DNA from 3 places in the Blautia sp. MSJ-36 genome. Region 1 is predicted to be linked to each of the others. Evidence: predicted binding sites of a transcription regulator. Region 1 holds the regulator's gene; each other region holds the start of a gene.
What was found. The regulator HrcA, encoded in region 1, represses chaperone genes, less so after heat shock. The targets are predictions, from matches to a motif close to TGTTAGCACTCNNNNNNNNNGAGTGCTAACA.
Positions count from the first base shown of each region.

Region 2: a site for HrcA is predicted at 4,684-4,714, ahead of groES (co-chaperone GroES). Genes of this name have one in related genera too.
Region 3: a site for HrcA is predicted at 4,082-4,112, ahead of KQI39_RS02785 (Hsp20/alpha crystallin family protein). Genes of this name have one in related genera too.

Region 1 covers NZ_JAHLPQ010000012.1:45,537-55,636, reverse strand. Annotated here, with positions in the region: gene KQI39_RS10120 (16S rRNA (uracil(1498)-N(3))-methyltransferase) at 1-130, opposite strand, end outside; gene prmA (50S ribosomal protein L11 methyltransferase) at 135-1,088, opposite strand; gene dnaJ (molecular chaperone DnaJ) at 1,248-2,447, opposite strand; gene dnaK (molecular chaperone DnaK) at 2,469-4,361, opposite strand; gene grpE (nucleotide exchange factor GrpE) at 4,415-5,050, opposite strand; gene hrcA (heat-inducible transcriptional repressor HrcA) at 5,069-6,112, opposite strand; gene KQI39_RS10090 (ABC transporter substrate-binding protein) at 6,287-7,540, opposite strand; gene KQI39_RS10085 (glycoside hydrolase family 172 protein) at 7,556-8,665, opposite strand; gene KQI39_RS10080 (carbohydrate ABC transporter permease) at 8,702-9,556, opposite strand; gene KQI39_RS10075 (carbohydrate ABC transporter permease) at 9,569-10,100, opposite strand, start outside.
Region 2 covers NZ_JAHLPQ010000005.1:68,603-78,702, reverse strand. Annotated here, with positions in the region: gene KQI39_RS05730 (YifB family Mg chelatase-like AAA ATPase) at 1-422, shown strand, start outside; gene dprA (DNA-processing protein DprA) at 449-1,333, shown strand; gene topA (type I DNA topoisomerase) at 1,407-3,479, shown strand; gene codY (GTP-sensing pleiotropic transcriptional regulator CodY) at 3,627-4,412, shown strand; gene groES (co-chaperone GroES) at 4,750-5,034, shown strand; gene groL (chaperonin GroEL) at 5,082-6,701, shown strand; gene KQI39_RS05700 (DUF6106 family protein) at 6,816-7,319, shown strand; gene guaB (IMP dehydrogenase) at 7,387-8,841, shown strand; gene KQI39_RS05690 (peptidoglycan recognition protein family protein) at 9,011-9,685, shown strand; ZMP/ZTP riboswitch at 9,754-9,835, shown strand; gene KQI39_RS05685 (IMP cyclohydrolase) at 9,923-10,100, shown strand, end outside.
Region 3 covers NZ_JAHLPQ010000002.1:126,677-136,776, reverse strand. Annotated here, with positions in the region: gene KQI39_RS02800 (DUF4317 domain-containing protein) at 1-964, opposite strand, end outside; gene KQI39_RS02795 (hypothetical protein) at 1,333-2,334, shown strand; gene KQI39_RS02790 (phosphoribosyltransferase) at 2,501-3,145, opposite strand; gene KQI39_RS02785 (Hsp20/alpha crystallin family protein) at 3,453-3,905, opposite strand; gene KQI39_RS02780 (glycoside hydrolase family 36 protein) at 4,582-6,213, shown strand; gene KQI39_RS02775 (AraC family transcriptional regulator) at 6,229-7,074, opposite strand; gene KQI39_RS02770 (YczE/YyaS/YitT family protein) at 7,153-7,788, shown strand; gene KQI39_RS02765 (aldo/keto reductase) at 8,059-9,183, shown strand; gene KQI39_RS02760 (PTS transporter subunit IIC) at 9,231-10,100, shown strand, end outside.

The DNA.
Region 1 (10,100 bases):
CGCTGATCCAGAGCTCCTCGCCTTTTTTCATGCGGAGCACGTTCACGATATGGTTCACATCACTTCCTGTGATGTGGATCTCATGTCTTTCCCCGTCGATCTGATGAGGTTCCACAAAAAATCGCTGCATGAGATCAGTCCTTTCTTGCTGTCACAGATACCCACTCGCCCTGATGGGTAACTTCTACCAGAGTCAGTCCGGCGTCTTTTACAGCCTGTACTACAACATCCTCCTTCACATCCAGAATACCGGATGTGATATAGTAAGCACCTTTTTTCATCTGAGCAACAATCACCGGTGTCAGCGGCACCAGGACATCTGCAAGGATATTTGCAGTTACGATATCATATTTCTCATATCCTACCTGATCCTGAACTTCTTTATCATCGATGATGTTTCCGATCATCATGTCAAAAGATTTCTCCTCGATCTGGTTGGCTTCCTTATTCTCAGATACTGCCGGAACTGCACATGGATCAAGGTCTGTACCAACCACATGGCCTGCGCCAAGCTTCAGTGCAACGATTCCAAGGATTCCGCTTCCGGTTCCCACATCCAGAATCTCCATTCCCGGTTTCACAAATTTTTTCAGCTGGCGGATCACAAGCTGTGTAGTCTCGTGCATTCCTGTACCAAAAGCTGTTCCCGGATCAATGTGAAGGATCATCTTGTCCTTATCCTCTGCCTTCACTTCTTCCCATGACGGTACAATCAGGATATCATCCACATAGAACTGATGGAAATACTGTTTCCAGTTGTTGATCCAGTCTTTATCCTCTGTCTGGGATTCTGTGATGGTAGCTTCTCCGATATCCACAAAGCTTCTTAAATCTTCCAGTGCTTCTTTTACATCTTTCAAAATGGCTTCTGTATCTGCATCCTCTTCCAGATAGAAATTCAGATATGCGATGCCGTCATCTGCCGGTCCTTCCGGCATGATATCCACGAACATCTGCGCTTTGTCCTCATCGGTCAGCGGCTGTTTATCCTGAATCTCCACACCTTCAATTCCCACCTCGGCAAGTGTGCAGATCACAATATCCTCTGCCTCTGTTTTTGTCTTAAGTGTAAAACGGTTCCATTTCATATTTCTATATCTCCTTATGCTGTATACACATTTACGGATTTCTTTTCCTGTCTGTTGCCTGTTTTCTGTTTCCCTGAAAACGGGCACTTCTTTTAATATACACGAATACAGAAAAAAAAGAAAGAGGCTTTTTATGCCTCTTTCCTGTTTTATATTCAGTTATTCCTCAAACATTTCCTTGACTTTCTCACGGAAACCTTTTTTCTTCTTTTCTGTTTTTTCAGATTTTTCGGAAGTCTCGGCTGTACTGTCTGCTGCCGGACGGTTGCCGCATGCAGCATCAAAAGCCTCCAGAGCTTTCTTTGCCTCCTCATTAAGGTTGGTCGGAGTCTGGACTACCAGTGTTACATAGTGATCACCACGAACGTTCTTGTTACGTAATGACGGAACACCTTTTCCTTTCAGGCGGATTCTTGTATCCGTCTGTGTTCCCGGCTTCACCTCATAGGAAACCTCACCGTCAACGGTATTGATCCGCATCTCACCGCCAAGTGCAGCCTGTGCAAATGTGATCGGAGCTGTTGAAAAGATATTCATATCCTGTCTCTGGAAAATCGGATGACGGGCTACATTTACCTCAACCAGCAGATCTCCTCTCGGTCCGCCGTTGGTTCCCGGCTCACCTTTTTCACGGATACGGATACACTGGCCATTGTCGATACCGGCCGGTACAGATACCTGGATCTTCTTTCTGGAAGAAGTATATCCGGTTCCACGGCAGGCACTGCATTTGTCCTTGATCACCTTACCGGTTCCGTTACAGTCCGGACAGGTCTGAACATTACGTACCATACCAAACATGGACTGCTGAGTATAAACGATCTGTCCCTGACCTTTACATTTCGGACAGGTAATCGGTGATGTTCCCGGTTTTGCTCCGGTTCCGTGACATGTGGTACACTCATCTTTCAGAACGATCTCCAGCTCTTTCTCGCATCCGAAAACCGCTTCCTCAAAAGTAATGTTTACACGTGCACGAAGGTTGGCACCCTTCATCGGTCCGTTGTTGGCCCGTCTGCTTCTGCCTCCGCCGCCGAACAGGTCTCCGAAGATATCTCCGAAGATGTCTCCCATATCCGCACCGTTGAAGTCGAATCCGCCAAAGCCGCCGGCACCGCCTCCGCCGCCGTTTTCGAATGCTGCATGACCAAACTGATCATACTGTCTTCTCTTATCGGCATCACTTAAAACGGAGTACGCCTCTGTCGCCTCTTTGAATTTCGCCTCAGCCTCTTTATCACCCGGATTTACATCCGGGTGATATTTCTTGGCCAGCTTACGATATGCTTTTTTTAATGTTGCGTCGTCGGCGTTTTTATCCACACCTAAGACTTCATAATAATCTCTTTTATCAGCCATTGTAATTATTTCCTACTTGTCTTAGACTTCCTTGTAATCAGCATCTACAACATCATCGCCGTATCCTGCTTCATTTCCGCCCTGAGCACCAGCGTTTCCGCCCATGTTGCCCATATCCGGTCCAGGACCAGCCTGACCCTGAGCTCCCTGAGTCTGCTCATACATCTTGGAGAACAGTTTCTGAGCACTCTCCATCATCTTCTCCTGTGCAGCCTTGATATCTGCAACCTGAGAATCGTTGAGCTCCTGAGCGTTTGCTGTCTGTGCAAGGAGATCTTTCAGTGCATTGAGGTCAGCCTCAACACTTGCTTTATCGTTTGCGTCAAGCTTGTCGCCAGCTTCTTTCAGTGCATTCTCAACCTGGAATACCATGGAGTCTGCATTGTTTCTTGTGTCGATAGCTTCTTTACGTTTCTTATCCTGAGCCTCGAACTCAGCTGCTTCTTTGACAGCTTTGTCGATATCGGAATCGGACATGTTGGAACCAGCTGTGATAGTGATGTGCTGCTCTTTGCCTGTTCCAAGGTCTTTAGCGGATACATTAACGATACCGTTGGCATCAATATCAAATGTTACCTCGATCTGCGGAACTCCACGACGTGCTGGCGGGATTCCATCCAGACGGAACTGGCCGAGGGATTTGTTGTCTTTCGCGAACTGACGCTCACCCTGTACAACGTTGATATCTACAGCTGTCTGGTTATCTGCTGCTGTGGAGAAGATCTGGCTCTTCTTTGTAGGAATTGTAGTATTTCTCTCGATCAGACGAGTTGCGATACCACCCATTGTCTCGATGGACAGGGACAGCGGAGTAACATCCAGAAGAAGGATATCACCGGCACCTGCATCACCTGCAAGTTTACCACCCTGTACGGAAGCACCAAGTGCAACACACTCATCCGGGTTCAGGTTCTTGCTTGGCTCTTTGCCTGTTAACTGTCTTACCTTATCCTGTACTGCCGGGATACGTGAAGATCCACCAACCAGAAGTACCTGGCCAAGCTCGGAAGCTGTGATACCTGCATCAGACAGTGCACGGCGAACCGGCTCAGCTGTCATCTCTACAAGATCATGTGTCAGCTCATCGAATTTAGCTCTTGTAAGGTTCATATCAAAATGCTTCGGTCCCTCAGCAGTTGCTGTGATGAACGGAAGGTTGATGTTTGTTGTTGTTGCGGAAGAAAGCTCTTTCTTAGCTTTCTCAGCTGCCTCTTTCAGTCTCTGAAGAGCCATCTTATCGTTGCTAAGATCTACGCCCTCAGTTCTCTTGAACTCGGAAAGCATGTAGTCTGTGATCTTCTTATCAAAGTCATCTCCACCAAGACGGTTGTTACCAGCTGTGGAAAGAACCTCGATAACGCCATCACCGATCTCGATAACAGATACATCGAATGTACCACCACCAAGGTCGTATACCATGATCTTCTGCTCTTTCTCATTGTCAAGACCATATGCAAGAGCTGCTGCTGTAGGCTCGTTGATGATACGTTTTACATCAAGACCTGCTATCTTACCTGCATCTTTGGTTGCCTGACGCTGAGCGTCGTTGAAGTAAGCCGGAACTGTGATAACAGCCTCTGTTACTTTCTCACCAAGATAAGCCTCTGCATCCTTTTTCAGTTTCTGAAGGATCATTGCGGAGATCTCCTGTGGAGAATATTTCTTGTCGTCGATAGTTACACGGTAATCAGTACCCATCTCTCTTTTGATTGAGGAGATTGTTCTGTCTGCGTTTGTAACTGCCTGACGTTTTGCAGGCTCACCTACCAGACGCTCTCCTGTCTTTGTGAATGCTACAACGGATGGTGTTGTTCTTGCGCCTTCTGTATTTGCGATAACTGTTGGCTGTCCACCTTCCATTACGGCTACACAGCTGTTTGTTGTACCTAAGTCAATACCAATAATCTTTCCCATGATTTTTTCCTCCTGTTTTATTCTGTATCTGTAAAATTACAACTTGTAATCAATCAGTTGGCAACTTTTACCATACTGTGGCGTACTACGAAATCCTTGTAGGTGTAACCTTTCTGGAATTCTTCCACCACGATATTCTCTCCAACCTCTTCATCTTCCACATGCATCACTGCGTTGTGGAAATCCGGGTTGAATTCTTTTCCCACTGCTTCGATCGGTTTCACGCCAAGGTCATCCAGTGTTGTGGTAAGCTGCTTATAGATCATTTTCATTCCGTCTGCAAAAGCATCTCCTTCCTGTGCCTGTGCAAGACCTCTTTCGAAGTTATCCACAACCGGCAGGATCTTTTCAACGATTTCTTTTGCTCCGATGATGTACATACTGGATTTTTCTTTTTCTGTTCTTTTACGGAAATTATCAAATTCAGCCATGGTTCGCTTCAGGCGATCGGTAAGCTCCTCCACCTTCTGCTCTGATTTATCTTTTTTCTTCTTTCCGAAGAAGGAAGTTTTTGACTTTTCTTCTTTTTTATCCTCTGGGGCAGCTTCTTCGCCTGGAGTCTTGTTTTCTTCCTCCGGCAGATCTTCTCCCTCCGGTGTCAGGTTTTCTTCAGCCTGATCTCCGTCAGTTACGGGGATTTCGTTCTCCGCTTCCTGCTCTTCGGATGTTTTCTTTGTTTCCTCCGACACTTTTGTTCTACCGCCTTTCTAAGTTTTCTTCTTTTTTAAAACGTCATCCAGATGATTCTTCAGTTCCTTCAGACTGTCCACAACATTCTCATAATCCATTCGCTTCGGACCGATGATTCCGATGGTTCCGTACATTCCGTCTCCCAGTTCATATCTGGCAGTCACAATGCTGCAGTCCTTCATGGTCTGGATCGGCATTTCATCACCGATGTAAACCTGAATTCCTGTATTCTCGCCATCTGACATCTGTTCCTTCACAAGATCAGCAAGTTCATGTTTCTCCTCAAATGCGGAGATCAGTTCCGTTGCCTTCTCTTTATCGGCAAGCTCCGGATACTTGAAGATGTTAGTTGCACCTGAAGTATAGATTTCCATGTCTTCCTCTTCCACATGAATGGTGGCTGCCACCGCATCCAGAACCGTGGCTACCACACCGCTGTGGCTGCCTGCCTGTTCCTTCAGTCTGGCGATCATCCCAAGGTTGATATCCTGGATCGGAATACCATTGAGATTGGTGTTAAGAAGAAGATTCAGTTTCAGGATCGTCTGGTCATCCATCTCCTCATCCAGATTGATGATCTGGTTCCGGACTGTGTTGTTGTCACTGACAACCACAGCCACAAGCTGAAGATCGCTCATTCTTGACAGCTGGATAAATTTGATCTTGTTACCGCTGTACTGCGGAACGGAAACCATGGTGGCATAATTGGTGTTGGAAGCAAGAACTTTCGCAACTTTCTTAAGCACCTTATCCATCTTATCTGTCTTCTCAATGATCAGATCACGTAGCTCTGCAACCTCCGCTTCCTTCTCCTTCATCAGCTCATTGACGTAAAGTCTGTAGCCTTTATCGGAAGGTATTCTTCCTGCTGAGGTATGAGGCTGGACGATATAGCCCATATCTGTCAGGTCTGACATTTCATTTCGGATCGTTGCGGAACTTACATTGAGATCCGCATACTTGGAAATGGTTCTGGAGCCAACCGGTTCTCCGGTCTCCATATAGGTCTTGATGATTGCCTTTAATATTTTTTGTTTGCGCTCATTCAACACCTCTTCCATGAAGCCATCTCCTTTCCTTTTTGTTTTTCCTGACGGATGTTGATTCTTTTTTATATCTGTTAGCACTCATTTTAGTGGAGTGCTAACATCTACAGTCTTTAAGATATCACCATGTAAAATATTTGTCAATATATTTTGAAAAAAAGTTCTTATTTTTTCGCAGCAAAAAAAGCATCAGTACGATGCTTTTTTGTAATACTGGTCTATGCAGTTCTGTGCCCCGGCAAAAAATTCCGTTTCTGTTTTCTGTCCCAGCACATATTCCTGAAATTCCGTTCCCATAGCTGAAACAGCTTCTATGGAATCGGCGCACAGTGGTCTTGCCCTCAGCTTATAATCTTTCAGATATTGCCGGATCATTTCAATTCCCTCCAGATCAAGGCTTTTATCCTCGATCACATCCAGTCTTGCCGGGCAGATTTTTGTCATCTGTCCGTAATTTTTACTGGCCTCATATCCGGACACATACTGAAGGAACTTCAGAGCTGCTTCTTTATGATCAGAATTTTTATTCAGTACATACTGCCAGGTTGCTATATTGGTCACCTTCTCGTCAAACTCCGGAAATAGTGCCATGTGGATCTTATCTTTTCCATACACGCCTGCGCTCTGAAAGGTACTCAACGCACCGGTATACATGAACATACATCCATACTGGCCGTTTATAAATTTTTCATTCAGCTGTTCATGCTGATCGATCAGATTTTCCTCTGATATCATCCCTGTATCCAGCATTCGCTTCATGTATTCTGCCGCAGCTCTGGTTTTCGGATCCGCCCAGTCTGTATAATCTCCACCAAAAAAATCGGCAAACTCGCTGATACTGTTATATATATAAGAAATCTCCCAGGCATCCCCGTATGCATATTTTCCCGTACTCTGAAGATTTTTCTGAAGGATCTCAAGATCACTGAGCTCAGAGAGTCTGTCCAGACCAGCCTGATCCAGCAATTCCTGGTTCACCCAGAACGCCATGATATCCATCCTGAACGGTACCGAAAAAATATGTCCGTCTGACATGCATATTTCTTTCAGGTATTCCTGTGGAAAATTCGCCGCTGTCTCCTCTGTCATAACGGTATCTTCCAGCGGAAGAAGAAATCCCTTATATTTAAATTCGGATATCATCTCATCATTTACTGTGATCAGATCCACTGAATCATCTCCCGATGTCAGAAGAGTTGCTATTTTGGCCTGGCGATTGTCCGCATTAGCCGGACATTTTTCAATATGGATCTGTATTCCAAGATCTTTTTCTGCCTGGCTGATAAAAGAATCAAAACCTTCTGTGCCTGCATCCACATGAAGGATCGTCAGTTCCTGTCTGTTCTCCGGCACAATATCAGATGCAGCCTCCTTCTTCTGGACTCCACATCCTGTCACTGCCAGAGCCAGGGCAAATGCCCCGCAAAATACCTGTTTTTTCAATCTCTACCACCCTTTTTATCTGGGCCATCTGTCCTCTTTTGACATCAACGGCTGGAACGGTGCATGAGGAAGTGTCTGATACCAGTATGCTACACTTGCCACATCATCCTGTCGTTCAAACAGGCCACGGTATCCGACGCCTATCTGCTGAATGGTAACGCGAAGATCTTCTTCAAAGCAGATCGGATCCTGTAAATGCCATCTGTAAAAGCCTCGCATTGGTGGGCAGTCATCATTATGATAGAAATTATGGATCAGTTCGTCATGGGCAGAATAATACGGATATCCCAGATACGGTGTGTTATAATTCTGTTCCACAGTTTTTCCATCCACCTGTTTAGCAAAGCTCCAGGAACCTCCAAAGTAATCTTCCGTTCCTGTTCCGCAGATGGTCGGATACTCCTCATCTCCGTCAATATAAAACTTCACTTCTCCCTCGCCCCACCAGTAACGTTCCAGTGTGGTAAGCGCCATGTAGGTTCCTATATAATGGCCTTTTCCTTTTACTCCATCCAAAATTGTATAATCTTTTGTTTTTTCTGTCAACCGTTCCCGTCTCCACTGCGCATGGAAATACGCAATATCATCCGGAAGCTCATCATAGAGACAGTAGTCTACCTGATAGAAGAAAGCCGGAATTTTATTTGCATGCTGATTTTCCAGTGTGATCTTTGCTTTCTTTTTAAATGGCATCGGGAAATAGCAATTAAATCCCCTGTTTGGAACAACAGCCACAGGAACAGAATTCACAAAACATTCCCTTCCGAATCCGCAGCAGAAGAAATCACCCAGAGGACTTTCCACGGAAGGAGTTTCCTCGTCATCCCAGTACATACGGATCACAAGATCTCGCAGTACAAAGCAATCTGCCTCTGTAGTCTTGTTATCAACGGTGATCCAGATATGATTGATCTGTCCCGGTCCTTCCATTTCTGCCAAAGTTACCACAGCTCCCGGCTCAATATCCCTGAGACACGGGCTTCCTTTTCTGGACGGTCCCAGATGACTTGCAGCCATACCGCCTCTGCCTTTTTCTCCATGAGGATTTTCTGCGTTGATCGCACGGCTTTTTCCATGCTTTGCAAGTGCGATCCCTCCCAGTCCGCCTGTAAATGCCTGATACATATCTGTTTTCTCCTCTCTTTTGGAAATTAAAAATATTTACGCTTTTACTCCACCTGCCATGATACCATCCATGATCTGTTTCTCAAAAACAGCTACAAAGATAATGATCGGAAGAAGGATGATCCATCCCATGGAGCTGACCAGATCCCACGGAACTCCATACATGTTATCACGTAACGGAAGCTGTACGATGGAAACGGAAAGTACCTGAATACCATTTGAATAAAACAACGGTGTGAAAAAGTTATTCAGACAGGTAATAAAGTTGATGATGCAAACCGTAGCGATCGCCGGCTTCATCAGCGGCAGAACGATCGTAAACAGTCTCTGTGAAAAAGATGCGCCGTCAATAGCAGCTGCCTCCTCCAGTGAGATCGGGATCTCACCGACAAAGTTTCTGAGGATCAGAACCGTAAACGGTATAACGGTACTGATATAAAGAAGGATAAGTCCCGGATATGTATCATACAGCTTTACCTTCTGCATAAACTCATACAGCGGGCGAGCTGTGACAACCTCAGGGATCAGCATGGTAGCCAGAACAAATGCAAATGCAACAGAAACTCCCTTTGAGTTAAATCTTGAAAAGCCATAGGCTGCCATTGCACACAGCACGGTGCTGATCACAAGAGTAAGACCGACGATCAGTACGGTGTTTCCAATCTTTGAAAGCAGTCCGACATTCTGTAGCAGAAATGTGTAGCTTTCCAGTGTGGGATGATCCGGAAGATAATCAATCGGTGTTTTAAACAGTTCTCCTGCCGGTGTGATTGAAGAAATAAAGATCCAGTAAACCGGAAACAGGATCAGAAAAGCCACAATGGCAAACAGAACCCATCTTCCAACGGCTATCACTCCATGATAAACATTATATTTTCCTGTATTCTTCACGATAATTCCTCCCTAACTGTCAAACTTACTCATAACACGTATATTCAGCCAGCTGAAGATCGCCATTACAACAAACAGCAGCATAGCCAGCGCCGAAGCATATCCTACGTTCAGATTTGTAAATGCTTCTGTTGTGATCCTATATGCGATCAGCGCAGTATCCTCGCCAGGACCTCCGGATGTCATGGAATAAACCAGATCGAAGGTTGTCAGTCTCCAGAGTGTGAACGGAATACATAAAGTCAGGACATTTTTTGCGATCAGCGGAAGTGTGATCCGGAAAAAGCTCTGGATCCCGTTTGCACCGTCTACCTTTGCTGCCTCATAGATATCGCCGGAAATAAACTGAAGTCCGGAAAGTACAAGAATTGCAAAGAACGGAAGATCCTTCCACAGGTCCATTGCAATTACCGCTGCTCTTGCAGTACCTGTATTGATCAGCCAGCTGTTCTGGTATCCCGGTACAAACCAGCGGATAAAATCATTGATCAGACCATAATCATTGTTAAATGCCCATTTTGCAGCCATACCGGCTACTACTGCA
Region 2 (10,100 bases), on a different contig from region 1:
TTACACATTATCTGGGCAAAATCAGCCAGCCTCTTCTGGAGCGGATTGATATCTGCACAGAAGTTCCGGCCGTGAGTTTTTCAAAAATGAAAAAAAGAATACAGGGGGAATCTTCGGCGAAAATCAGAGAAAGAGTAGAGGCGGTACAGGAGATTCAGAGAAAGCGTTATCAGAAAGAAGAAATCTGTTTTAACGGAGAGCTTGACGGAAGAATGCTGGAGAAGTACTGTGTGTTGACGAGGGCAGCAGAAGAAATACTGGAACAGGCATACGGGCAGTTCCAGTTCAGCACCAGGGCATATCACAAGATACTGAAAGTAGCCAGAACCATTGCGGATATGGAAAAATCAGAAAAGATTCAATCGGAACATATCTGTGAGGCACTGACATACCGGGCATATGATAAAAAATATTGGTCATAAAACAGCAGAAAGGAAGGTACTTTATAATGGAAGAAATACAGAAAAAGATTCGCTGTGCGGAAAAAAACAGTCGTATTTATCCGGCAAAACTCCGGGAAATTTCCGGTATGCCGGAGAGACTGTATTATATTGGAAGGTTTCCTGAAAATGACCGTCCTTCCGCTGCGATTGTGGGAGCCAGACTGTGCAGTACCTACGGTCGGATACAGGCTTTTCGTTATGGGAAGTTTTTGAGTGAGCATGGTGTACAGGTGATCAGCGGTATGGCAGCCGGGATTGATGCAGAAAGCCATAAAGGAGCACTGGAAGGAGGAACGCCGACGTTTGCAGTGCTTGGAAACGGCGTCGATATCTGTTATCCGTCATCCAGCAGAAGTATTTACCGGAGGATTCCTCAGGAAAATGGTGGAATTATCAGCGAATATGAACCAGGAACCAGAGGCAGGGCCTATCATTTTCCGGCCAGGAACCGGATCATCAGCGGACTTGCGGATCTGGTACTTGTGGTGGAAGCAAAAGAAAAGAGTGGATCGCTGATTACTGCAGCCTGTGCACTGGAGCAGGGAAAAATGGTATATGCCATTCCAGGAGCGGTAAATGATGCGTTAAGCCGTGGATGCCACAAACTGATTTACGATGGAGCGGGGATTGCCTATTCCCCGGAAATTCTTCTGGATGAGTGGGGTTTGTCTGTGAAAAAAAAGACAAATTTGTCGGGAAAAACCAAGATAGGACTTGCAACGGATTTGGATTTGGTGTATAGTTGTCTCGATTTACGACCAAAAAATCTGGATCAGATTATCAGAAAAACCGGTTTTTCACCGGGAAAAACAGCCGGTATCCTGGGACAGCTCATGCTGATGGGACTGGTGAAGGAAACTGGAAGACAGTATTATATCAGACTTGAATAACAGCCTTTTTACCGGGAGCAGTGAGGCTTTTTTTGCACCGGATGGAAGGCAGAATAAGATTAGGAGAGGTAAAATGGCCAAAAATCTGGTGATAGTAGAGTCACCTGCTAAAATGAAAACAGTAAAAAAATTTCTTGGGGCAAATTATGCGGTGGAAGCGTCGAACGGTCATGTGCGGGATTTCCCGAAAAGCCAGTTTGGTATTGATGTGGATAATGATTTTGAACCCAAGTATATTACGATAAGGGGAAAAGGGGAGCTTCTTGCGAAACTTCGTAAAGAAGCAAAAAAAGCAGATAAGATTTATCTCGCAACGGACCCCGACCGTGAGGGAGAAGCGATTTCCTGGCATCTGATGCAGGCTCTGAAAACAGACACTGCAAAGATGCACAGAATTACATTTAATGAAGTAACAAAAACAGCAGTCAAGGCTTCCATCAAGCAGGCAAGAGAGCTGGACATGAATCTGGTGGACGCACAGCAGGCAAGGCGTATGCTGGACCGTATGGTAGGTTATACCATCAGCCCGCTTCTCTGGGCTAAAGTAAAAAGAGGCTTAAGTGCAGGCCGTGTACAGTCTGTGGCACTTCGTATCATCTGCGACAGAGAAGATGAGATTAATGCTTTTATTCCGGAAGAATACTGGAGCCTGGAAGGCGAGTTCCAGGTAAAAGGAGAGAAGAAGCCATTAACAGCCAAGTTCTATGGAACGGATAAGAAACTTCCAATCAAAAACCGTCAGGAGATGGATGAGATCCTGAAGAAGCTCGAGAACTGTAAATATGAGATTACGGAAGTAAAGAAAGGTGAGAGAATCAAGAATGCTCCTCTTCCTTTTACAACCAGTACTCTGCAGCAAGAAGCTGCCAAGACACTGAATTTTTCCACACAGAAGACCATGCGTCTGGCACAGCAGTTATATGAGGGCGTTGATGTTAAAGGAAGCGGCACAGTAGGTCTGATTTCCTATCTGCGTACAGATTCTACCCGAATTTCCGAAGAAGCAGATGCAGCAGCGAGAACTTATATTTCTGAACAGTATGGACAGAATTATGTTTCTCAGACAGAAAAGACAGTCAAAAACGGACAGAAGATCCAGGATGCCCATGAGGCCATCCGTCCGACAGACATCGCAAGGACACCGGTTCTTGTGAAAGAATCTCTTACCAGAGATCAGTTCCGTCTGTATCAGCTGATCTGGAAACGTTTTGCCGCCAGCAGAATGGCACCGGCACGTTATGAGACCACATCTGTCAAAATCGGAGCTGGAGAGTATGTATTTACGGTTGCAGCATCCAAGGTTGCCTTTGATGGTTTCATGTCTGTGTACACCGAAGAGGGCGATGACAAAAAAGGCAATGTTTTAAGCCAGAGCCTGGAAAAAGGTATGGAACTGAAACTGAAGGAACTGAAACCGGAGCAGCATTTTACACAGCCACCTGCACATTATACAGAGGCGTCACTTGTAAAAACCATGGAAGAACTGGGAATCGGGCGCCCAAGTACTTATGCACCGACCATTACCACCATCATCAGCAGACGTTATGTATCCAAGGAGCAGAAAAATCTTTACGTTACAGAGCTTGGTGAGGTTGTCAATAATATTATGAAACAGGCATTCCCGAGTATTGTGGATGTAAACTTTACAGCTACTATGGAGGGACTTCTGGACTGTGTGGAGGCAGGTACCGTACAGTGGAAGACGGTTGTACGTAATTTCTATCCTGATCTGAAACATGATGTGGATGAGGCAGAGAAGGAACTGGAGAAAGTTGATATCCAGGATGAGGTTACCGATGTGATTTGCGACAACTGTGGCCGCAACATGGTAATTAAGTATGGACCACACGGAAGATTTCTTGCATGCCCGGGATTCCCGGACTGCCGCAATACGAAACCGTATTATGAGAAGATCGGCGTTGCATGTCCGAAGTGTGGCGGCGAAATTGTCATGAAAAAGACGAAAAAAGGCAGAAAATATTACGGATGTGAGAATAATCCGGAATGTGATTTCATGTCCTGGCAGAAGCCATCCGCAAAAAAATGTCCGAAATGTGGCAATTATATGCTCGAAAAGGGAAATAAGCTGGTTTGCAGTCAGGAAACCTGCGGATATGTGGAACAAAAACCAAAAGATGAAGATTGATGGAATAAATGCTTTTCTACCAATTTTCAGAAAATCCCGTTAAAAATAAAAAAAATATAAAAATGTCTTGTAAATTTCCAGAATAACGTGTAATATTAGACTAGAAAAACGATTTCTTTCAAGGTACGAAAGTGAAAGGAGGAAAAAATGAGCGTTCAGTTGCTAGATAAAACTAGAAAAATCAATAAGCTTCTGCATAACAGCAGCTCAAGCAAGGTAGTGTTTAACGACATTTGCCAGGTGCTCATGGAAACCTTAAGTTCCAACATCCTGGTACTCAGTAAGAAAGGTAAGGTTCTGGGAGTCAGTATCTGTCCGGGTGTAGATGAGATCACAGAGTTGATCGATGACAAGATCGGAGGGCATATTGATCCGTTATTGAACGAGAGATTTCTTGGCGTTCTTTCCACAAAGGAGAATGTCAATCTCCAGACACTTGGCTTTGAGCATGTACCAGGAAATTATCAGGGAATCGTAAACCCGATCGATATTGCAGGTGAGAGACTGGGAACATTGTTTATGTATCGCAACGATCATCCGTATGATATTGAAGATATTATTGTCAGTGAATACGGCACAACCGTTGTAGGACTGGAAATGATGCGTGCGGTTCATGATGAGAATGCAGAGGAAGACAGAAAGCAGCAGATTGTGAAATCTGCGTTCAGTACCCTGTCCTTCTCAGAACTTGAGGCAATTATTCATATCTTTGATGAACTGGATGGAGATGAAGGTATTCTTGTTGCCAGCAAGATTGCTGACCGCGTAGGTATTACCAGATCTGTGATCGTAAATGCATTGCGTAAATTTGAGAGTGCAGGCGTGATTGAGTCCCGTTCTTCCGGTATGAAAGGAACTTACATTAAGGTTCTTAATGAAGTGATTTTCGATGAGCTTGAGGAGATCAAAGCACAGAGAAACAAAAAGGCATAATGCAAAGCTGCATTGTCTGTTGATAATATAAGATAAAGAACGTGACGAAAGAGACTACCCGTTATTGTGGGCAGTCTCTTTTTTATGGAAATTTTTTTGAGAAATAGGATAAAAAGAAAGAGTACGTTTTTAGAAAAAATCAAAATAAATAATGAAATTAAGAAAATAAGAGAAAACAAGAGTATAAAAGAGATATAAAGAGAATAAACTAGAAATAGTATATCTTAAAAGAGTTGCGAAAAAACGTGAAATTCACTAATATAGCCATAGTGATTAGCACTCGTAGAAAGTGAGTGCTAGCAAGCGAAAATGGAACTGATAAGGAGGAACATAGATCATGAAGTTAGTACCTTTAGGCGACAGAGTAGTATTAAAACAGGTTGAGGCAGAAGAGACAACTGCATCCGGAATCGTACTTCCGGGACAGGCACAGGAGAAGCCACAGCAGGCAGAAGTTATCGCAGTTGGCCCTGGTGGAGTTGTAAACGGTAAAGAAGTAAAGATGGAAGTAGAAGTTGGAAATACCGTTATTTACTCCAAATATGCAGGAACAGAAGTTAAGATGGATGGAACGGATTACATCATTGTAAAACAGGAAGATATCCTGGCAGTTATTAAATAATATAAACATCTTATCGTATATCAATATAAATAGGAGGTCATTTTATCATGGCAAAAGAAATTAAATACGGCGCAGAAGCAAGAGCAGCACTTGAAGCTGGTGTAAATAAACTTGCAGATACAGTAAGAGTAACACTTGGACCGAAAGGAAGAAACGTAGTACTTGACAAATCTTTCGGTGCTCCGCTTATCACAAACGACGGTGTTTCCATCGCAAAAGAGATCGAGCTTGAGGATGGATTTGAGAACATGGGTGCTCAGATCATCAAGGAAGTTGCATCCAAAACAAATGATGTAGCCGGTGATGGTACTACAACAGCAACTGTACTTGCTCAGGCAATGGTTCATGAGGGAATGAAGAACCTGGCAGCAGGTGCTAACCCGATCATCCTCAGAAAAGGTATGAAGAAAGCAACAGATGTTGCAGTAGAAGCAATCAAGAACATGAGCCAGGCAATCAATGGTAAAGAGCAGATCGCCAACGTAGCAGCAATTTCTGCAAGTGATGAGCAGGTTGGACAGCTTGTTGCAGATGCTATGGAGAAAGTTTCCAAAGATGGTGTTATCACTGTTGAGGAGTCCAAGACTATGCATACAGAGCTTGACCTTGTAGAAGGTATGCAGTTTGACCGTGGATATATTTCCGCATACATGTCTACAGATATGGAGAAAATGGAGGCAACTCTTGATGACCCATATATCCTGATCACAGACAAGAAGATCAGCAATATCCAGGAGATCCTTCCACTTCTTGAGCAGGTTGTTCAGGCTGGCGCAAAACTTCTCATCATTGCTGAGGATGTTGAGGGTGAGGCTCTTACAACTCTGATCGTTAACAAACTGAGAGGAACCTTCCAGGTAGTAGCTGTAAAAGCTCCTGGCTATGGCGACAGAAGAAAAGAGATGCTTCAGGATATCGCAATTCTGACAGGCGGACAGGTAATCTCCGATGAGCTTGGTCTTGACCTGAAAGAAGCTAAGATGGAGCAGCTTGGACGTGCAAAATCTGTTAAAGTTGCAAAAGAGAATACCGTTATCGTTGATGGTCTTGGTGACAAAGATGCAATTGCAAAACGTGTTGCACAGATCCGTGCTCAGATCGAGGAGACAAAATCTGAGTTCGATAAAGAGAAACTTCAGGAGAGACTTGCAAAACTGGCTGGCGGCGTAGCTGTTATCCGTGTAGGTGCTGCAACTGAGACAGAGATGAAAGAAGCAAAACTTCGTCTTGAGGATGCTCTTGCAGCAACAAGAGCAGCTGTTGAGGAAGGTATTATTGCAGGTGGCGGATCTGCTTACATCCACGCTTCAAAAGAAGTTGCAAAACTTGCAACAACACTTGAGGGAGATGAGAAGACAGGAGCTTATGTAATCCTGAAAGCTCTTGAGGCACCACTGTTCCACATCGCTGCAAACGCAGGACTGGAAGGCGCTGTTATCATCAACAAAGTAAGAGAGTCTGAGGTTGGTACAGGATTCGATGCTCTCAATGAGAAATATGTAAACATGGTTGAGAACGGAATTCTTGACCCGGCCAAGGTTACAAGAAGTGCTCTTCAGAATGCTACAAGCGTTGCATCTACACTCCTTACAACAGAGGCTGTAGTTTCCACAATCAAAGAAGATACTCCTGCTCCGGCAGCAAACCCGGGAATGGGAATGATGTAATAATCAGCTAAGCAGGTGAAATTGTTCACAAAATAAGAGGGCCTGCGTCATGGACGCGGCCCTCTTTTTGTGTTATAATCAAAAAAATCAGTAAATTACGAAAGGAAGAAGCAAATGAGTGACTTATATTCAGAACTTCTGGTAAAGAAGAAACAGACAGCAAAGGATATGGTTGTGAAATACGGTCTTATTGTACTGACAGTGATCATGGCTATAGGAGGCCTTTTAGTGAACGGTCTTTTACTGGTGCCGGCTGTTGCGCTCGGTGTTGCCTGTTATTTTGTAATACCGAAAACAGATCTGGAATACGAGTATCTGTTTGTAAATGGTGAGCTGGATATTGATATGATTATGTCCAAGTCCAAGAGAAAAAGAGTAAAATCCATCCAGCTTGCGGAAGCAGATCTTGTAGCACCTCTGAAATCCCACAGAATGGACTATTACAACGGAAATCAGAAAATGAAAGTGATGGATTTTTCCTCCGGTATTGAGGATCATAAACGTTATGCCATGATCACAAGAGACGGTGGTGAAACATGCAAAGTGATTCTCGAATTAGATGACGCCCTGGCAAACACCATGAAAAATTCTGCACCAAGTAAAGTTTTTTTGGATTGACATGAAACTTGTTTTTTGTTACACTAGTTCACAAATTTAAAATATCTTACACAAGGGAGGAAATGCAATGGGTACTATTATTGGTGAAGGCATTACGTTTGATGACGTTCTTCTGGTTCCAGCTTATTCTAAAGTAATTCCGAATCAGGTAGATGTTTCAACGTATTTAACCAAGAAAGTAAAGCTGAATATCCCCATGATGAGTGCGGGAATGGACACAGTTACAGAGCACAGAATGGCAATTGCCATGGCCAGACAGGGTGGTATCGGTATCATCCACAAGAATATGTCCATTGAAGCACAGGCAGAAGAGGTTGATAAGGTTAAACGTTCTGAGAACGGTGTTATTACAGATCCATTTTATCTTTCACCGGAGCATACACTGAAAGATGCCAATGATCTGATGGCGAAATACCGTATTTCCGGTGTTCCGATTACAGAAGGCAGAAAACTTGTAGGTATTATCACAAACCGTGATCTTAAATTTGAGACAGATTTCAGCAGAAAGATCAAGGAGTGCATGACTTCTGAAGGACTGATCACAGCCAAGGAAGGAATCACACTTGAGGATGCCAAGAAGATCCTTGCGAAATCCCGTAAGGAGAAATTACCCATTGTAGATGACGACTTTAATTTAAAAGGACTCATTACCATCAAGGATATCGAGAAACAGATTAAATATCCGCTTGCAGCCAAGGATGCACAGGGACGTCTTCTCTGCGGTGCGGCAGTTGGTATCACAGCTAATGTACTTGCTCGTGTGGATGCACTTGTTAAGGCTAACGTAGATGTTATCGTTATCGATTCCGCACATGGTCATTCCGAGAATATCTTAAAAGCAGTTCGTGAGATCAAGGCTGCATATCCGGAACTTCAGGTTATCGCAGGTAACGTTGCAACAGGTGCTGCTACCAAGGCTCTGATCGAGGCTGGTGTAGATGCAGTTAAGGTTGGTATCGGACCTGGATCTATCTGTACCACACGTGTTGTTGCAGGTATCGGTGTTCCGCAGGTTACAGCAGTTATGGATTGCTATGAAGTAGCCAACAGCTATGGAATCCCGATCATCGCAGATGGTGGAATCAAGTATTCCGGAGACATCACCAAGGCTATCGCAGCCGGAGCCAATGTCTGCATGATGGGAAGCATGTTCGCAGGATGTGATGAGAGCCCGGGAACATTCGAGCTTTATCAGGGAAGAAAATATAAAGTATACCGTGGAATGGGATCTATTGCAGCTATGGAGAATGGCAGCAAGGATCGTTATTTCCAGGAGAATGCGAAGAAGCTTGTACCGGAAGGTGTTGAAGGACGTGTTGCATATAAGGGACATGTTGAAGATACCGTATTCCAGTTAATTGGTGGTTTAAGATCCGGTATGGGTTACTGTGGAGCAGAGAACATTGAGAAGCTGAAAACAACAGGCAGATTTATTAAAATCTCCGCTGCATCTCTTAAGGAGTCACATCCGCATGATATCCATATCACAAAAGAGGCTCCAAACTACAGTGTAGATGAGTAATACAGGAAAAAAAGGTAAGACAGGTAAGAAGTCACCCAGGCCGTCCCATAGCGGGCGGCCTGTTTCCGTAAAAAAAACTTCTTCAGAACCTGCCGCAAATTCCGTAAAAAAGAAGAAAAGGAAAACCTCCCGCAAAAATAAACCGCTGAAATTTCTTCGAAAAACAGTGATGATTCTGATTTTTGTAATTGTTATATCTGCGGTATGTGCATTAGGATATGGATTTTTTGAGATGCGTATGGAAGAGGACAGAATTTATTCTGATGAGACAGGTTCCGTTCAGGAAAACGATGGCAACAGTGGGCCAGAACAGTGGCAGGAAGAGGGTGCCCCCTATATTGACGTGGAACTTCTGACGCCGAATTCGTATTCTAGGCCTCAGATTCCCATTGAACAGGTGAATTATATTGCCATTCACTATACTGCCAATCCAGGATCTACAGCAATGTCCAACCGGAATTATTTCGAAAATCTTGCAACAACACAGGAAAACAAAGTCAGCAGTCATTTTGTAATAGGTCTGGATGGCGAAGTGGTACAGTGCATTCCTACCTCAGAAATGTCCTATGCTACGAATTCCAGAAATGTGGACACCTTATCTATTGAATGTTGTCACTTGGATGATACAGGACAGTTTAATGAGGCAACATATAGTTCGGCAGTGAAGCTGACAGCCTGGCTCTGTACACGGTTTGGACTGACGGCGGATCAGGTGATCCGGCATTATGATGTTACAGGAAAAGACTGTCCGAAATATTATGTGGAAAATCCGGATGCATGGATTCAGATGAAATCAGATATTGCCGCACAGATTCAGGCAGATTATGAACTGCAGGGAAAATAGACAGTATGAAAAAATAATTTCTGAAAATTGGGACTTGAAAATTCAGAAGAAGTATTGTAATATAACAACAGAAGCTGCATGACTGGCGGAAAGTAGGATTACCTACAGGGAGTGCAGTGAAATGAGAAGCCGACCGCCTGGGCAGCCTGATAAAGGGGTGTCCAGGCGGTTTTTTGTTACCTGCTGATACCTGGAATGATCCCCGGGCCTTACATTAGACAAGGAGGACTGTGAAAAATGACTACATTTTCACTTGAAAAAGAACTGAAAGAGAATTCCTACCCAGGAAGAGGAATTGTGATTGGACGTTCCGCTGACGGAAAGCACGCTGTTACCGCATATTTTATCATGGGAAGAAGTGAGAACAGCAGAAACCGTATTTTTGTTGAGGATGGTGAGGGAATCCGCACACAGG
Region 3 (10,100 bases), on a different contig from region 1:
TGGTGATATTGGATGCTACCAGGGAAGATTTTTCGCCTGCGGCAAGTTCGTATTGTTCATCAAAGTTCTGGAGTTTTTCGTCTTCTACGCCGCATTCTTCGAAGAGGCGTTTTACCTCGGATTTGGTGAGGACTACTGGTTCCGGTTCGTCTTTCTGGGATTCGATGAGGTCGTTAAGTTTTTCGTGGATCTCAAGGACGGTATCGTAGGCGCAGTCATCGCCGAGGGTTTCTTCAACCAGAGCGTTGAATGAGTCGCGCTGGGTTGCTGCGGACAGTGGTGTGGTACAGCCGAAGACTTCTTCCATCATGGTGGAGCGGAGGTTTTCGGCGTTTTTTGTGTAGTAGAGGAGGTCATGGATATCGGTGCTGCGGTCATTGAACTGTGGGAAGAGGAAGCCCCAGTCGGGCATTTCTACCAGCCAGTCGCGGATGCGGTCTTCGATGTTGTTGGTCTCTACGTTGTAGTGCAGACCTGCCTTGGAGAGTTTGACGGGGCAGATGCTGCAGAGGATGTGGTCGTAGATCTCATCGGAGGCGTCGAACATTTCGGCTCCGTCTGAGGATTTTCCGGGGATGTCGTAGACTGCGTGGATGAGGATGATGTAGTAGTTTTCGCCGTAGTCGTAGTTTTCGATAATTTTGTCGTAGAAGGCTTCGGTGAGGGTGTCGTCGGTGAGTTTGCTTTCCCGGAGTTTCATGAGAAAGTTTTGGGTTCCGCCTTCGGATTCCTGCTCCAGGGGGAATTCCATGTTAATGAGGTTTTTTCCGATGGTGCCTGTGAGGGTTTTTCGGAAGATATCAAAGTATTTGAAGGTTTCTTCTTCGGATAAGGATAAGAAGGCTTCTTTGAGTTCGGTTTTTTTGTTTTTTTCGCCGTCTACGTAGCAGCCGCAGATGCGGGTGATGGAGCAACGGTCGGGGGTGAATTGTTTTTTTATTTCTGCGATTTCTTTTTTGTTCATGTGTGGTTTACCTCGGTTTTTTGATTAGTTTGATTATAGCACAGGTGTTTGGTGGGGGCAAGGTTGTGAAAGGGACGCCCGGGAGGAAAGGCTGAGATTGTTTGTGGTTTGGCGGGAGGGTTGTGAGTGTCGGCGTGTTGCTGGACGCGTAGAAGTTGAGTAGTGTCGAATTTTTGGGATGGATTTTTGTGGTGTTGTGATGGGATGTGTGGTATGATTTGTATATCTTATAAGATCTGGCCATTTATTTGGTTTCTTTTGGCTTCAATGTCTGAAGCGTTTTTTCAAAAACATTTATAAAAACTGTATACAAGGTTTCTGTAGTGTTTGTTTGATGGTATAATTATGGATACCAGAAGGAGTATTGTTTGAGTGATAATACGATTTTTGATGATGTTTTTCGTACTATGATGGAGAAGATGACATTTCTGGTCGTGCCTTTGATCAATGATGTTTTTCATACATCGTATCCGGCTGATGTGGAGATTGTGCAGCTGCGTAATGAGTATCAGCGGGTGGATGGTGAGATTATTACGGATTCGCGGTTGTTGATCGGAAATAAGATTTATCACATAGAATGTCAGAGTACGGATGACACGACGATGGCTGTACGGATGATCGAGTATGATTTTGCAACTGCTGTTGAGTTTGCCAGGAAGCAGGGACGGAGGTATCGGATGGAGTTTCCTCGTTCTTGTGTGTTGTATCTGAGAAGCGGTAGCAATACGCCGGATTTTCTGGAAGTGGATGTGGTTTTTCCGGATGGAAAATGTCATTTGTACAGAGTGCCCACGATTAAAGTTGATAATTATACAAAAGATAAGATATTTGAGAAAAGTCTTCTTATGCTGCTTCCTTTTTATATCATGAGATATGAGAAAAGAGGGCATGAGATGAGTGAGGATCCACAACTTTTTCAGGAATTGTTGAATGAATATGAAGTGATCCGGAGTAAGCTGAAAGTGGAGATTACTGAGGTTGGAAGGTCTGAACTGTTCAGTGATCTGATTGGACTGATCACTCGGATATCTGATTATATTTTCAGAAACGAGGAGAAAGTCCGGAAAGGAATAGGTGAGGTTATGGGCGGACATGTTCTGGAACTGGAATCTGAGAAAAGGGCAAGACTGCTTAAGGAAGCTAAAGAACAGGCTGAAGCATTAGGGCTAGAACGAGGGATGGCGCAAGGAATGGCGCAAGGAATGGCACAAGGAATGGCACAAGGAATGGCGCAGGGAATGGCCCAAGGTGAGGAGCGTCTTAGCGTTCTGATCAACAGGCTTATCCTTGATGGCCGGGGTGATGAGATTCAGAAGGTTGTTACGGATAAAGAAATGCGTGAAGCCATGTATAGAGAATATCAATTATAAGCAGAAATTATAAAGAGGAAGTCATAGGGATATCAATGTCATTTATGAAGCATTGGTTGATATATGGCTTCTTCTTTGTTTGCAGATTTAGTGTGATATGAGTAAGTCCCCCGCGGGTTGTTGTTTTTTTGCAACCCAGGGAGGACTTCATTGATCTGGTTAAAATTTACAATACAGAATATCCATAGCTGCTGACAATGGCATCGATCTTCTGGCGGTTTTTGCACAGTGGGCAGTTGTCGGAGCGGTAAGAGTGATAGTCAGGGATGTCTCTGGCCTGGAAAATAGAGTGGACAGGGAGGGTAGCTACGCTGTCTACGCTACTGTAGATGGCTGCGACTCCGCGGATCTTGCCACCGTAATAGAGAACACTTTCGATGGCACGGTTCAGTGTGGAACCGGTGGTAATGGAACCGTTGAGGATGAGGATGTTTTTACCATTGATCATCGGCTCATAGTTGTCGCGGAAGATCATCTGTCCGGTGCTGTTGAATTCCGGTGTGATGACGTAAATGGTCTGATGAGCGTTCATGGAAAGTACACCGGCCTTGGTCAGTTCTTCGGCGAGATAGGCACCGATCACTTCAAGTCCATCCATGCAGACGATGGTGTCTACCGGAATAGATGCTTCATAATTTGCTGCGAGAGTGGCTGCGATACGCTGCGCTTCGGAGGATCTGGATTTCATGGTGGTGAGGTCCAGATAATGTGTGATATGAGACTGGGAAGTTACGAAATGTCCCGGAATCATTTTCAGCTGAATGCGGCTGTCACTACGTGCATAGATTTTAATCATTTTGTCCTGATCCATAATAAAAACCTCCTGTCATGATCGTGTTTTACGTGGCTGTTCAGGAGTATTGTCCTGAAAGATTGCGAAACAGATTTATTTAATGTGCATATTATACCATTAATTTCAAAAAAATGGAATAATGTACTGCAAAATATACAAAAAACATTCTGAAATACCAATAACTTTGTTAAAAAATACCCGATATTATGAATCCTTTGACAATGAGAATGCAGCGAAGTGGAATGCGAATGGCTGGTGTCAGGTATAAAAAGAGGAGGAGGGGAATCCCTGTGGATTCCCCTCCTCCTGTGAAAGTGAGTCATCGTTATCCTTCGATAGAAATGTATTTATCAGCTTCGATTTCCTGTGCTGCTTTCTTTGGAATAGAAAGTTTCAGGACGCCGTTTTCAAATTTGGCATGAACTTCATCGTTCTTTACACCATCCCCAACATAAAAGCTTCTGCTTGTACTGCCGGCGTAACGTTCACGGCGGATGTAGTTGCCCTTCTTATCCTGTTCGTCTTTGTCAAGGCCTTTGGCAGCGGAAATAGTAAGATATCCGTCTTTCAGCTGTACCTGTACTTCATCTTTCTTAAATCCAGGAAGATCTACATCCAGTTCATATCCTTTATCTGTTTCACGTACATCGGTTTTCATGATATTTTTGGCATGTTTGCCATAAAGAGGATTCTTACCACTAAAGAAGTTGTCTCTGAATCCAAAATCATCCATCCAGTCATCAAATAAGTTTTCTCCAAATACACTCGGGAACATCATAAGTCATTTCTCCTTTCAAATTGAAAAGCCGTTCCGGTGGATCAAGAGATCCAACTGTTGTCGGTATATCGTTACCACTTTGGGTTATTCCGCAGTGGTGATTGTTTGGTTATTCTGAACATCCGGAAGCTCTTTTTTTATCTCTTCCCTTGTTCTATATGTAATATAACACTTGCTGTTAGCAAAGTCAATAAGTGAGTGCTAAAATCACAATTTCTTCACATTTTCCGTAAAATGAAAAACTAATTTCCACCTTTAGCCCTTTATGTTCTTTTGTTGGAATCAGGGGTGGAACTTAGTCCTGCAATAAGGTATCAAAAACAGGAGTGAGGCCTGACATATTTACAAATGTCTAATATACGAGTCACGGGTTGGATGAAAAATAGCAGAGACGAGTTTTACAAAGTGAACATTCTGCAATGTTATAAAAACTTTAAAGCATAGAAAAAAAACAAAAAATCAATATAATAAAGCATATAGATAAGTAGTATGAAAGAAAGCTTCCCATATGTTGTTTGGGTTTGTACAGATAATAGAAGGAAAGCGCTAAATAACAAGAACAGAAAGTGTGAAATGCTTATATCTAACAGAAGCAAGGAAGTCCCCTGCAGGGTTGTGAAAAGCAATCAACAATAAGCAGCGGGCAGGGACTTGCTCATATCAGGAGGAGAGAATAATGCAGAAAACATATGCAGATTTTAAACTTGGTGTACCGGATTATGTAACGGTGGAAACAGAAGATGAGAGACTGGTATGCCAGGGTGGGCAGCCGATCGTAACTGCCGGTGCAACTACCGTAGAATTTCAGGATGCGGATGAACATGAGGATATATTTGTCACCTCAGAAGATGCAGTAAGATGTGTAAAACTGAGATGGAATTACAAGATCCCGAAATCCGCCAGATTCCTGGGAGATGCCTGGGAACGTACCTATGGTGATGTGGAATGGCATGGAATGAGCGGCAACCGTTATCTGCCATGGTATTTTTTGGCGAAGCTTTCTGAGAAAGTCCTCTGCTTTGGTGTAAAGGTCCGCCCTTCCGCTATGTGCTGCTGGCAGGCAGATACCAAGGGAATCACATTATTTCTGGATGTTCGCTGCGGTAATACAGGCGTACAGCTGAAAGGAAGAAAACTGCGTGCCGCACAGATCGTCTGCATGGAAGCAGAGGGAGCAGATACTTTTGAAACTGCACAGAAATTCTGTGAAAAAATGTGTACAGATCCGATCTTCCCGGAGTTTCCGGTATATGGAAGCAACAACTGGTACTATGCTTACGGCGACAGTTCCGAAGAGGAGATCTTAAGTGATACCGATTACATCCTGAAACTGACCGAAGGGGCGAAAAATCCTCCGTTCATGGTTATTGATGACTGCTGGCAGGAGCACCACCGCCTGGATGAATACAATGGTGGCCCATGGACAAAAGGTAATGCCAAGTTCCCGGATATGAAAGGTCTTGCAGACAAGCTGAAAGAAAAAGGTGTCCGCCCGGGTATTTGGGTACGTCTGCTTCTTAATGAGGATGAGAACATTCCGGACGAGTGGCGGATTTCCTATAATGACTGTCTCGATCCGTCCCATCCGGACGCACTGGCATATATCCGAGGAGATATCGAGCGTATCTGCGACTGGGGATACACTCTGATCAAACATGATTTTTCAACTTTTGATCTCTTTGGGAAATGGGGATTTGAGGCGAATTTAAGAGACAATTCCATGGAAAAATGGCATTTCTACGACCAGACCAAAACCAGCGCAGAAATTGTAAAAATGCTTTATCAGGAAGTTTATGATGCTTCCCGCAGCAACGACGCAGTGATCATCGGATGCAACACCATCGGACACCTGGGCGCAGGCCTGATGCACCTGAACCGGACCGGTGATGATACCAGTGGACGTATCTGGGAGCGTACCAGAAGAATGGGAGTAAATACACTGGCATTCCGTCTTCCACAGCACAATGCTTTTTATCATATTGATGCAGACTGCGTCGGCATTTTCGGAATGATCCCGTGGGATAAAAACCGCCAGTGGGCAGATGTTCTTGCAAAGAGCGGTACACCATTGTTTGTGTCCGCAAAACCCGGAGTCTTGAATCCGGAAGAATTTGAGGAGCTGCATCAGATCATGCTGCGGGCATCAGAACAGAAAGAGCATTTTGTTCCACTTGACTGGGAAGAGATCGACTGCCCGGAAGTATGGGGAGAAAATGGCGAGACCATCACTTACGACTGGTATGACAATGAAGGTCCGACCATGGATGCAACCGTGGAATACTACAATGCAAAGGTAGTTGTTCCGTAAATCCGAAGAAGGGATTCAGCAATCCAGAAGATCCTCGGCATGATGATATTTTTCCCGGTATTCCCGGGGCGTCATGCCGGTTTCTTTTTTGAAGGCACGGGAGAATGCAAAAGGATTCTGATATCCACAGGAGATCGCCACGCTGGATACAGGGATATCCGTGATCGTCAGAAGTTCCCTGGCATTGATGATCTTGGCGGAAGTCAGGAAAGCCTGGGGCGTGGTTCCAAGATGTTTTTTGAAAAGTCCGTAAAGGTGACTGCGGCTGATATGCAGATAGTCGGCAACATCGGTAACAGTAATATCCTGAAGCGGACTTTTTTTGATGTAATCAACAGCCTGTGTGATATAAAAATTCTCGTTGGATTCCATGGTCGTGTAGGAAGCATGAAATTCTTCCTCCAGCATGGCGATGATCCGGTAAAGACCACTCTGGATATAGGCTTCATTGGAGGGCGTCAGCTGCGGGTGAGTCATCATTTCAAGAATGGTTTCCTGATAGGGAAGAACCGAATCCAGCTGTTGGACCGGAGTTTCCTCAGTAAGATGGCAGTGTTCACAGAGGATGGGAGCGTTTTCTCCATTGAAACAGATCCAGATATAAGTCCAGGGATCAGAAGGCTCTGCTTTGTAGAGAGAGCTGGTCACAGGAGGAATGAAAAAGCACTGGCCGGCTTTCAGAGCATATTTTCGGTTATTCATATAGAAATATCCCTGTCCGTTCAGCACAAAGTGGATGGTGTAATATCGCCGGACACCAGGGCCGTAGGATTGTTCCGGCGTACATTTTTCCCATCCGCAGGAAATAAGATGAAGTTCTTTTGATGAAGTCTGGCGGTTCAGGACCTGTTTGTTTTCCATGGGAATTTCCTGCCTTTCGATGCATGATTATAGATAATATCAGTTTAAAATATTTGATCAGAGGTGTAAAGAAGAAAGATGAATTCATTAACAGTAAAAAGAATCCTCATGACATTTGCCGGAATCTTTCTGGCTGGTGTCAGTGTGGCCATTTTCAAGGCATCTGATTTTGGGACAGATCCCAACTCCTGTTTTGTCATGGGTGTGTGGAATCTTGCAGGAATAAAATACAGTTATGTTTATATTGCCATCAATGCACTGATGCTGCTGGGAGTATTCTTTCTGGACAGACATTTTATCGGACTTGGAACTGTGCTGAACCTGTTTTTTATGGGAATTATCGTGGAAAAAGGAATGCAGCTTTTTGACAGGTATCTGCCGGAGAGAACATTTGGAGTAAGAGTGATTCTGATGTGTATCGCTGTTGTAATGATGTGTTTTGCGTCGGCACTGTATTTTACAGCAGATATGGGAGTTTCCGCCTATGATGCCTATGCACTGATTCTGGATAAACGAACCCGGATTCCTTTCCGGATGTGCAGGATCGGAACGGATGTGATCACAACAGCGGCCGGATTTTTCATGGGCGCGGTTGTAGGAGCCGGAACCCTTGTCACCGCATTTTTTATGGGACCGTTGATTGAGTTTTTCAACCGGACAGTGGCAAGGCCATTTCTTTATGGAAAAGAGAATAAACAGATGCAGAAGAAGTAGAACAAAAGGCAGTTGTCGTGCTGTAAAAGTGCGACAGCTGCTTTTTGTTTGCAGATACAAGATTTCCACTGTCTTGACACTTGTAAAAGAAAAAGGTTTACTGCTGGAGTAAATACCGTTATAATAGGAGAAACGCAGTTTTTTTCCTGCAGTAAAAATATAACAGTCCGGGAGATATCAGTGTCTGGAATATTGTTTATCAGACGATATAACAGATGATATAATGATGTGGAAAATTTTCCGGAATGGAATAAGAAGGGAGAAAAAAATATGGCATATTTAGGCGAAGAAATCAAAAAACTTGGTTTTGGTCTCATGAGACTTCCGCAGAAATCCGAAGGTGTGATCGATGTGGAGCAGACCAAAGTCATGGTAGACAAATTTATGGAAGCTGGATTTACTTACTTTGATACAGCGTGGGCTTATGCAGGAAGTGAAGACGCTATCCGTGAGGCACTGGTAGAGCGTTACCCGAGAGAAAAATATCAGCTTGCCACCAAGATGGCAGCCTGGATCAACTGCAAGACAAGAGATGAAGCTCTTGCACAGTTTAAAACATCTCTGGAGAGAACAAAGGCAGGATATTTCGACTTCTATCTTCTCCACAATCTTGGAGAGCACAGAACAAAATATTTTGATGAGTACGGTTTATGGGACTGGATTCGTGAACAGAAGGAAGCCGGTCTGATCAGACATGCAGGATTTTCGTTCCATTCCACACCGGAGGAACTGGATGCACTTCTCACTGCACATCCGGAAATGGAATTTGTACAGCTGCAGATCAATTACGCAGACTGGGAAAATCCGGCGATCCAGTCAAGAGCCTGCTACGAGGTAGCCAGAAAACATGGAAAACCGGTCATTATCATGGAACCTGTAAAAGGCGGCATGCTTGCAACTCCGCCGGAATCAGTGGAAAAGCTTCTGAAGGAAGCAGAGCCGGAAGCATCTACAGCATCCTGGGCGATCCGTTTTGCGGCAAATCTGGAAGGCGTGATCACCGTACTTTCCGGAATGAGCAATGTTGCACAGATGGAGGATAACCTTTCTTTTATGAAGGATTTCAACGGCCTCACTGACAGTGAGAAAGAGACTCTTGATAAGGCAAGAGAGGCTATGAGCAAAATTCCGCTGATCCCATGCACAACCTGTAACTACTGCGCAAAGGTCTGTCCGATGGAGATTGGAATTTCCGGTTCCTTTACAGCAATGAATTATCTGACATTGTACGGAAATAAAGCCGCTGCAGCCCATCAGGAAGACTGGCTGGTAGTCAGTCACGGCAGAAAGCGTGCAGATGAATGTGTAAAATGCGGACAGTGTGAGGAAGTATGTCCGCAGCATATTTCCATCCGCGAGGAACTTGAGAAAGTAAGCGAGACCTTTTGCAAATAAGAACTGATCTGACGGGAAAAGGATCAGGGTAAGGAGAGAGTTTTAAAATGGAAAAATTCAAAGCATTTCTGAAACGGAAGGATATCGAGATCTCCCTGAAGAGATACGGTATCGATGCACTGGGAGCCATGGCACAGGGACTTTTCTGTTCCCTGCTGATCGGTACGATCATCAACACCCTTGGCACACAGTTCCACATTCCGTTTCTGACTATGGCAGTTGCCACAGTCAATGACACCCAGTACACGGTAGGTTCTCTGGCCTCTGCCATGAGCGGACCTGCCATGGCAGTAGCTATCGGTTACGCATTGCATTGCCCGCCGTTGGTACTGTTTTCACTGATCACTGTTGGTTTTGCCTCCAATGCACTTGGCGGAGCAGGTGGCCCTCTGGCTGTACTGTTTGTTGCAATTGTTGCGGCTGAGATCGGTAAGGCAGTTTCCAAGGAGACAAAGATCGATATCCTTGTAACTCCTCTTGTAACCATTGGTGTGGGCGTAGGTCTTTCCGCATGGTGGGCACCTGCCCTTGGAAAAGCTGCCATGAAAGTGGGAAGCGTAATTATGTGGGCAACGGACCTGCAGCCGTTCTTTATGGGAATCCTGGTTTCCGTATTTGTGGGAATCGCACTGACACTGCCGATTTCTTCTGCTGCGATCTGTGCGGCTCTGGGACTTACCGGACTGGCAGGTGGCGCCGCAGTAGCAGGTTGCTGTGCACAGATGGTAGGTTTTGCGGTTATGTCCTTTAAGGAAAACAAATGGGGCGGATTGGTTTCTCAGGGAATCGGAACCTCCATGCTCCAGATGGGAAATATCGTCAGAAATCCAAGGATCTGGATTGCACCAATCCTCACATCCGCCATCACAGGACCTATCGCGACCTGTCTCTTTAAATTGCAGATGAATGGAACAGCT